4 regions of the Streptomyces sp. DSM 40868 genome follow, and region 1 is predicted to be linked to each of the others. Evidence: riboswitches for the same ligand, from Rfam matches in the RefSeq annotation. Region 1 holds a riboswitch; each other region holds the start of a gene.
What was found. Region 1 has a riboswitch for cobalamin ahead of HB370_RS03995 (iron ABC transporter permease). Riboswitches for the same ligand answer to the same signal wherever they lie in the genome.

Region 1 (2,193 bases):
CGCCAGGCAGCTCACGGCGGCCGCCGACAGACGGCGCGACAGCCCTGTTCCGCCACTGGTGCGGATGCGCATGCGGATCTTCCCTCCGGGGTACCGTTCACGGTTCTTCCGATGCCGACTTCAGCGGTCCGGCCGTTGTTCGGCAGCCCCTTCACGGGGGTGAACAAAGCTCCCGGGCAGGCAGCCGGTGCCGCGTGGCTGCTCGGTGCGCCTGCTCAAAGCCTGATCCGGCCGGGTGGAGGGAGCGGTGGGCGGGGCAGAGGGCGTCGGTGGACTGGCTGCCTGAGCGAGGAAGAGCAGACGCAGGAGCTCCTCGGACGGCTCACCACTCTCGATCCCGAGGCCGGCGAGAGCCTCAAGGTCGTCCCGTACTTTGACACACCGGTCACCGCGGGCGCCGGGCTCGACGCCTTGCCGCGCGGCGCGGCCGCGCTGTCCGGAGTCGTCGCGGGGGCGGACCGGCGCGGGCGGATCAGCCGTCGCGCCCCCGACGGCCGGACGCACCCGACCGAGCCGCTCGCACGATCGCCGCAGCGGGCGTGCTCGGTCGGATCCGTGTGGCTGGAGCGTGTCGGCACCCCCACGCCAACGACGGGATGATCGTCGAACGTCTGGCGTTGTCGCTCGACCTCATCGAAGCGCGACGCAGCCCTGTCAGCGCCCTCGAAATCGTCGTCGATCCGGCCCTCGGCCGGCAGCAGGAGGCCCGCCGTGCCGGCGGCCCGCCCGGCCACGACCACCGTGCGCGTCCACGCCGACGGAGACCTCGGACCGCACCGACGCAGCGCCCAGGGCCGGTCCTGCACCACCGCCGACGACTACCTCGGCCACCTCACCAAGCGCTGCCCCGATCGGCGTCAGCTGTCCTGCCCCCTGCCCCCTGCCCCTCCTGCTCCGGTTGCCCGGGCGGTGCTCCGCGAAAGAGGCGGCGGAGGCTGTTTGTTAGGCTTGCCTCGCCTTCCGTGGGGGAAGTCCGGTGAGAGTCCGGCGCTGACCCGCAACGGTGTGCACGGCACCGCGATCCAGGGGTGCCGTGCGAGCCCGATCGCCTGCGGGGGCGTGTCGACCCGTTGACTGCTCGCCGTGGACTGCGAGAGAGGATCGCCCGGCCGGGTACGGCCGCGCGGGCTGCTCCTGCTCGACGTTCAGCAGGCGGCCCGTGTGAAGGACGGCCCACCCGTGCGCCGAAGGACGGCCCCCAGCCGCATCCCTGTGCTGCCGCTCAGTCTGTCCCTGCTGCTGTTGCTCCTGGTGTCGCTCGTCGGCGGTGTGGCGCTGGGCGCCGCCGGGGTCGGCTGGGCGGAGGTGCCGAGCTTCCTGTGGGCCGGGCTCACCGGCGGCACCGTACGCGCGAGCGACGCGGCCGCCTACACGATCGTCTGGGAGATCCGGCTGCCACGGGTGCTGATCGGCGCCACGGTCGGAGCGGGTCTCGCGGCCGTAGGTGTCGCCGTGCAGGCTCTGGTGCGCAACGCGCTGGCCGACCCGTTCGTCCTCGGCATCTCCTCGGGCGCGGCGGTGGGCGCCAACGCCGTGATCCTCCTCGGTGCGTTCGCCGGGCTCGGGGTCTGGGCGCTGTCTGCGTCGGCCTTCGTGTCGGCACTCGCGGCCATGGCGCTCGTGTACGCCGTGGCCCGCTCCCCGCAGGGCCTGACACCGCTGCGGCTGATCCTGACCGGCACGGCACTGGCGTACGGTTTCCAGGCTGTCACCACCGTCATGGTGTTCGGCGCGGCCCGGGGCGAGGCGGCCAGGTCGGCGATGATGTGGCTGCTCGGCAGCCTGGGCGGCGCCACCTGGGCCCAGGTGCCGCTCGCCGCCGTCACCGTGGCGGCCGGATGGGCCTGGTTGCGCCGACGGGCCGAGGCGCTCAACGCGCTCGCCATGGGAGATGAGACCGCGGCCGCCCTGGGCGTGGGACCGGTCCGGCTGCGCCGGGAGTTGTTCGTCGTCACCGCGGCCGTGACCGGGACGGTGGTGGCGGTCAGCGGTGCCATCGGATTCGTCGGGCTGATGGTGCCGCACGTCGCACGGATGCTGGTCGGCGCCGACCACCGGCGCGTGCTGGCCGTCGCCCCGCTCGCCGGGGCCGTACTGCTGGTGTGGGCCGACGTGCTGTCCCGGCTGGTTCTCGCCCCGGCCGAGCTGCCGGTCGGAGTGATCACCGCGGTGGTCGGCGTGCCCGCGTTCCTG
Region 2 (2,193 bases), 1.4 Mb from region 1:
CGGTGATGGGCGCGGGCCTCGGCCGCAAGGGCGGCGTGGTCCGCTGGTCCACCGCGACCCGCATGGCCGTCGCCTGGGTGCTCACCCTGCCGGCCGCCGCGCTGGTCGGCGCGGGTGCCGAGTCCGTCACCGACCTCGGTGACTGGGGCACCGCCGCCGTCGCCGTCTTCCTGGTCGCCGCGAGCGCCGCGATCTGGAAGATCTCCCGCCGCGAGGTCGTGGACCACACCAACGTGGTCGAGGAGACCGGCGAGCCGGCCGGTGTCGTCACCGCCGCCATCGCCGCGGTCACCCCGCCGCCCGCCGGCCCGATCGCCGACAGCCTGACGGTCCCGGCCGCCGGGAAGCCGATCTCCGCGGACCTGGCCACCGCCGATCTGACGACCGCCGATCTGACGGCCGGCGATCTGACGGCCACGATCCCCGCCCCGGCCGCCGAACCGGCCCCCGCCGCCCCGCCGGCCGCCACGGTCTGACCCGCCCGCACGGTTACTGAAGGAAGCAATCCCATGAAGATCGACTGGGCGGCCCTCGGCTCCGTTCTGGGCGTCAGCGTCGTGTTCACGGTGTGCCTGGTGGCCCTGTTCACCCTCGGCATCAACGGCCTGTCCCGCCGCGAGCGGGCCGCGGCCCAGGGCGGCTCCGCCGCGCTCGCCGTCACCGGCGCCTACGTCTGCTTCGCCGCCTGCGCGGCGGCCGTGGCCTACGGCATCTACCTGATCGTGGCCTGACCGCAGACCCCGATCCCCGCCTCCGCCCCGCCGACCGGCCCACCCGCCGGACCCGGCGGGGCGGACGCATGCTCGCGGCGGCCCCGAAGACCCGTCCGGCGCCCCGGCGATGTGGGCCTCAGCACAGTCGGGCATCCCAGGTCAAAGGCAAGTTGACGGCCCTTCCGGGCACGTGGTGGACTGCCCAGGCCATGTACGGCGGCAGCAGAGGAAGCCAGTGCGAATCCGGCGCGGTCCCGCCACTGTCACCGGGGAAGAACCCCCCGGGAGCCAGGAACTCTCGCCGCCGGAATCCGTCGAACCAGGGCGTGGACACCCTGAGTGAGGACATGAATCGCCATGCTCGGCTGCCGAAGGACCCGTACCGGGAACGCCCCTGTGCCCACGGCCGGCTGAGCCGATGGGTGCCGACCGCACATACGCGTACGGCGCCGCCGCCGGCGTCCTCGGTGATCTGCTCCTCGGCGATCCCCGCCGCGGGCACCCGGTCGCCGCGTTCGGCCGCGCGGCCACGGCCGTGGAAGGCGCGCTGTGGCACGACCACCGCGGCTGGGGCGCCGTGCACACCGCCGTATGCGCCGGTGGCGCCGTCGTGCTCGGGGCGCTGGCCGCACGCGCCGTACGCCCCTCCCGTACCGCCTCCGTCGCGCTGACCGCCGCCGCCACCTGGGCCGTCGTCGGCGGCACCTCGCTCGCCCGCGAGGCCGACGCGATCGGGCGCGCCCTGGCCGCGGGGGACGTCGAGGCCGCCCGCGCCCGGCTGCCCCACCTGTGCGGCCGCGACCCGCAGGCGCTGGACGCCGACGGAATGGCCCGGGCCGTGGTCGAGTCGGTCGCCGAGAACACCTCCGACGCCGTGGTGGGCGCCCTGGTGTGGGGAGCCGTGGCCGGGGTGCCGGGGCTGCTCGGGTTCCGGGCCGTCAACACCCTGGACGCCATGGTGGGTCACAAGTCACCCCGCCACCGCCGCTACGGCTGGGCCTCCGCCCGCCTCGACGACGTCGCCGGCTGGCCGGGCGCCCGGCTCACCGCCGTACTCGCCACCGTCGCCGGACCCGACCCGCGCGGCGCCCTGCGCGCCTGGAAGGCCGACGCCCGCAAGCACCCGAGCCCCAACGCCGGTCCCGTGGAGGCCGCCTTCGCGGGCGCCCTCGGCGTCCGGCTGGGCGGAACCCTCTCCTACGGCGGCCGGGTCGAACACCGGCCCGTGCTCAACGGCGGCACCGGACGCCCGGTCCGGGTCACCGACATCGACCGGGCGGTACGGCTCTCCCGCCGCGTCGGCCTGCTCGCCCTCGGCACCACGCTCGCCGCGCGCGCACTCCTGAAAGGACGTGGGAAGTGAACGGTGGCCTCCTCGTGGCCGGCACCACCTCGGACGCCGGCAAGAGCGTCGTGACGGCCGGGATCTGCCGGTGGCTGGTCCGCCAGGGCGTCAAGGTGGCGCCGTTCAAGGCGCAGA
Region 3 (2,193 bases), 3.7 Mb from region 1:
GTCCAGGCCGGCCACCCAGCCGGTCACCGGGTCGCTGAGGTCGAACTTCTCGTGCAGCACACCGACCAGCTCGATGGTGCCGATGAAGAAGGCCACGGCGATGGACAGACCGGTGATGGCGAGGTTGTAGAAGACCTTGCGGACGGGGTTGGCGAACGCCCACTGGTAGGCGAAGTTCATGAACGTGCCGTCGAGGGTGTCGAACAGGCTCATCCCGGCGGCGAACAGCAGCGGCAGGCACAGGATCGCGTACCAGGGCAGGCCGGCCGCCGCGCCCGAGCCGGCCATCACCATCAGGGTGACCTCGGTGGCCGTGTCGAAGCCGAGGCCGAACAGGAAACCCAGCGGGTACATCTGCCCCGGCCGGGACACGGACTTCGTCAGCCGCCCCAGCAGCCGGTTCATGAAACCCCGGGAGTCCAGGTGCCGTTCCAGCTCCGTCTCGTCGTAGCCGCCCGCGCGCATCGCCCGGAAGACCTTCAGGATGCCCGCCAGGGCGACCAGGTTCAGGGCGGCGATGAGGTAGAGGAAGGACCCGGAGATCGTCGTGCCGAGCACCCCGAGCACCTGGTGGGTGGTGGAGCCCTCGTTCATCACCTTCCCGGCCAGCGAGGTGCCGCCCGCGATCAGCAGGGCCAGCAGCACGACCACGCTGGAGTGCCCGAGCGCGAACCAGAACCCCACCGACACCGGCCGCTTGCCGTCGGCCATCAGCTTGCGGGTGGTGTTGTCGATCGCCGCGATGTGGTCGGCGTCGAAGGCGTGGCGCATGCCGAGGGTGTAGGCGGTGATCCCCAGTCCCACGCCGAACACCTGGGAGCCGACCTGGTAGTGCCTCGGGGCGACCAGCAGACAGAGGATCCCGAAGGCGACGACATGCAGGGCGAGGATCACCACCAGCAGCCCCGCCGTCTTGACGGTGTCCTCGCGTCGCCAGCGGAAAGTAGCGGCATCAGCCATCGGGTTCACGCTCCAGCACCTCGTGGATCACTTCGTGAGCTGCCGTGGCCGGTCTCCTGGCTTACGGGTCACACGTCCGCCGTTCCTGCCTTCCCGGCCTTTCGGCCAGTGGCCCGGCGGATGCCGGACGGAACGGGAACTCCCCGATCACAGTGGCGAGGGCCGCTCCGGTCTCACACCGGCTTCCCGAACACCACGGCCCGCCCACCGTAGAGGGGCACGCGGTTTCCTGCATAGCTGCGCAGTCGGGCAGGTATTCAAGATCACATCGCCGCCTGCCAGGATGGGGGCATGCATCTCGTTCCTGCCGACCGTGCCGATCGTCGCACCATCGACGGTCACCGGGTGTGCGAGGCGATCGCCGCGATCGGCGACGCGGGGCGTCTGCGCACCTGGTCCGACCGATTCTCGCTGCTGGCCGACGCCAACCGGCTCGCGCTGCTGCTCGCCCTGCACCGGACCGGGCCGCTGGCCGTCTCGGACCTGGCGATCGCCACGGGCATGAACGACCCGGCCGTCTCCCAGGCCCTGCGGCTGCTGCGCGCGGCAGGGGTCGTGGCGGGGGAGAAAGAGGGGCGCGTGGTGCGCTATCGGGTGGTGGACGAGGACGTGAGGGGCCTGTTGGAGCACTGCGCCGCCTGAGCGCCCCGGAAAAGGTTCCCTTTCGGGCAATGTGGACAGATACAGATTCCGTACTCTCGTCCGTCCCAGGGGAGCCCGTATGGCAGACCGCCCGCCGGACCTCTCGTCCAAGAACCCCGACTGGTGGCGCCAGGCCGTCATCTACCAGGTCTATCCACGCAGTTTCGCCGACGCCGACGGTGACGGCCTCGGTGACCTCAGGGGCCTGACCCAGCGGCTGTCGCACCTCGCCGCGCTCGGTGTCGACGCCCTGTGGCTGAGCCCCTTCTACCCCTCCGAACTCGCCGACGGCGGCTACGACGTCATCGACCCGCGCGGTGTCGACGAACGCCTGGGCACCCTGGACGACTTCGACGCCCTGGTGGGCGAGGCGCACCGGCTGGGCCTGAAGGTCGTCGTGGACATCGTCCCCAACCACACCTCCCATCTGCACCGCTGGTTCCAGGAGGCGCTGCGCGCCGGGCCCGGATCGGCCGCCCGCGAGCGGTACGTCTTCCGGCCGGGGCGCGGCCCGCACGGGGAACTGCCGCCCACCGACTGGCAGTCGGTGTTCGGCGGCAGCGCCTGGCACCGGGTGGCCGACGGGGAGTG
Region 4 (2,193 bases), 4.9 Mb from region 1:
CTTGGCGAGGCCGGCGGCTTCGGCCTCGCGGTAGGCGGCGTCGAAGTCCTCGCCCCACAGGTCGACGAGTTCGGGGACGTCGGCGGGGGAGAACAGGGACCACTGGGCGTCGGCGTTGACGCGGCGCATGAACTCGTCGGGGATCCAGTGCGCGAGGTTGAGGTTGTGGGTGCGGCGGGCGTCCTCGCCGGTGTTGTCCCGGAGTTCGAGGAATTCCTCGATGTCGGAGTGCCAGGTCTCCAGGTAGACGGCGGCGGCGCCCTTGCGACGGCCGCCCTGGTTCACGGCGGCGACCGAGGCGTCCAGGGTCTTCAGGAACGGCACGATCCCGTTTGAGTGCCCGTTCGTCCCCCGGATCAGCGAGCCTCGCGAGCGGATGCGGGAGTACGACAGCCCGATGCCGCCGGCGTGCTTCGACAGCCGGGCGACCTGGTGGTAGCGGCCGTAGATCGAGTCCAGCTCGTCCAGCGGGGAGTCCAGCAGGTAGCAGGACGACATCTGGGGGTGGCGGGTGCCGGAGTTGAACAGGGTGGGGGAGGAGGGCAGGTAGTCCAGTCGGCTCATCAGGCCGTAGAGCGAGGCGACCTCGTCCACGGAGCGGACCGTGTCGTCCTCGGCCAGACCGCTCGCCACGCGCAGCATGAAGTGCTGGGGCGTCTCGATGACCTTGCGGGTGATCGGGTGACGCAGCAGGTAGCGGCTGTGCAGGGTGCGCAGGCCGAAGTAACCGAAGCGGTCGTCGGCGCCGTCGGCCACGGCCGAGTCCACCAGCGCGTCCAGCCGCTCGGCGTGGGTGCGCACGAACTCGGCGGTGCGGTCGGCGACCAGGCCCTCGCGGTGACCGACCTCGATCGACCCGGTGAAGGAGGTCACGCCCTGGGAGGCGGCCTCGTCCCGGATCGCGAGGGTCAGCAGCCGGGCGGCCAGCTTGGAGTAGGCGGGGTCCTCGGCGATCAGGCCGGCGGCGGCCTCCGTGGCCAGCTCGCGCAGCTCCGCCTCGTCGGCCCGCGCGGACCGGCCGCGCAGCGCGGCGGCGGCGACCCGTCCGGGGTCGGCGTCGGGCAGATCGGCCGTCAGCTCGGACAGGGTCCGCAGCAGCGCGGCACCGGGACCGTCGGTCTCGGATCCGCTGACCGGAGCCGGGTCGGCTGGCGCGATGGTCACGTGGGGGTCTCCCTCGCTCGGCACGGGGCCTGGCGGAGGGCAGGGGGCAGCACGAGCGCGCGGGGGCTCTCGCGTCCACCGGCCCACTCCACGAGGCCCGGACGTCGGGCACACCGGCCGGCTGGCCGGGTGCACTGTCGGCAGGTCCTCGGACTGACGCTCGTACGCGGATACGCACAAGTACACCGTTGCGGGACAGTTCCGGATTCGCACCGGATTCCCCTGCGACGACAGCGAGCATGAGCATACATCTTGTGTCGGGCTGCCGTGTCACCCCCAGATGTTGTGTCGGGGTGGTGTCAGAGCGTCAACTCGTAGGTGAGCAGCGTGATGTCGTCCAGCTCCGGCACGGGATTCCAGTCCCGTTCGGGTGTGCGGACGAAGCCCAGGCGTTCGTAGATGCGGTGGGCGGTGTGCATGGTGCGCTGGGTGGACAGGACGACGGCCGTGCAGCCATCCGTGGCCCTCGCGCGCTCGACGCAGGCCCGGACGAGCGCCTCGCCGACGCCCCGGCCGCGGGCCGCGGGGTCCACCGCGAGCATGCGGATCTCCGCCTCGCCGGGACGGGCGATGTCCGCCATGGGGCCGCCGGACGGGACGAAGGTGACGCCGCCGAGCGGCCGGTCGTCCGCGACCGCGACGAGGACCTCGGCGGCGGCCGCGCGTTTCGCGACGTCCCTCAACTCGCCCAGGTACTCGTCGCTCTCGCCGAAGTCCAGGAGGCCGTCCCCGAGGTAGGCCTGGGCGGTGATCTCGCCGAGGGCGGCGTACTCGGACGGGGCGGCGGGCCGGATGATGATGTCCATGGGCCGAGTGTGCGGGACGGCTACGGCAAGGCGCCGTGGGTTTTCCGCGGGGCGCCCCGCCGCGGCGGACCGCTCGTCACCCGCCCGGACCGGCAACGGCAGCGGGCCGCCGACGCGTCTGCTGTCGGCGGCCCGCTGCGGATGTCGCGTGGGTCAGTGCGCGCTGCCCGCGGTGGCCGGCGGAAGCTCCACCTGGACATCGGGGTCGCCGGAGTCCGCCGTG

Region 2: another riboswitch for cobalamin. It lies ahead of HB370_RS10470 (cobalamin biosynthesis protein); the one in region 1 lies ahead of HB370_RS03995 (iron ABC transporter permease).
Region 3: another riboswitch for cobalamin. It lies ahead of HB370_RS21050 (HoxN/HupN/NixA family nickel/cobalt transporter); the one in region 1 lies ahead of HB370_RS03995 (iron ABC transporter permease).
Region 4: another riboswitch for cobalamin. It lies ahead of HB370_RS26590 (ribonucleoside-diphosphate reductase subunit alpha); the one in region 1 lies ahead of HB370_RS03995 (iron ABC transporter permease).

What each region holds. Positions count from the first base shown of each region.
Region 1 covers NZ_CP050504.1:884,487-886,679, reverse strand. The annotation lists gene HB370_RS04000 (FG-GAP-like repeat-containing protein) at 1-72, opposite strand, end outside; cobalamin riboswitch at 937-1,072, shown strand; gene HB370_RS03995 (iron ABC transporter permease) at 1,213-2,193, shown strand, end outside.
Region 2 covers NZ_CP050504.1:2,323,401-2,325,593, forward strand. The annotation lists gene HB370_RS10460 (inorganic phosphate transporter) at 1-476, shown strand, start outside; gene HB370_RS10465 (hypothetical protein) at 510-731, shown strand; cobalamin riboswitch at 891-1,034, shown strand; gene HB370_RS10470 (cobalamin biosynthesis protein) at 1,132-2,076, shown strand; gene HB370_RS10475 (cobyric acid synthase) at 2,073-2,193, shown strand, end outside.
Region 3 covers NZ_CP050504.1:4,615,978-4,618,170, reverse strand. The annotation lists gene HB370_RS21050 (HoxN/HupN/NixA family nickel/cobalt transporter) at 1-960, opposite strand, end outside; cobalamin riboswitch at 989-1,173, opposite strand; gene HB370_RS21045 (metalloregulator ArsR/SmtB family transcription factor) at 1,252-1,602, shown strand; gene HB370_RS21040 (glycoside hydrolase family 13 protein) at 1,682-2,193, shown strand, end outside.
Region 4 covers NZ_CP050504.1:5,818,091-5,820,283, forward strand. The annotation lists gene HB370_RS26590 (ribonucleoside-diphosphate reductase subunit alpha) at 1-1,164, opposite strand, end outside; cobalamin riboswitch at 1,286-1,446, opposite strand; gene HB370_RS26595 (GNAT family N-acetyltransferase) at 1,464-1,970, opposite strand; gene HB370_RS26600 (sodium:solute symporter family protein) at 2,124-2,193, opposite strand, start outside.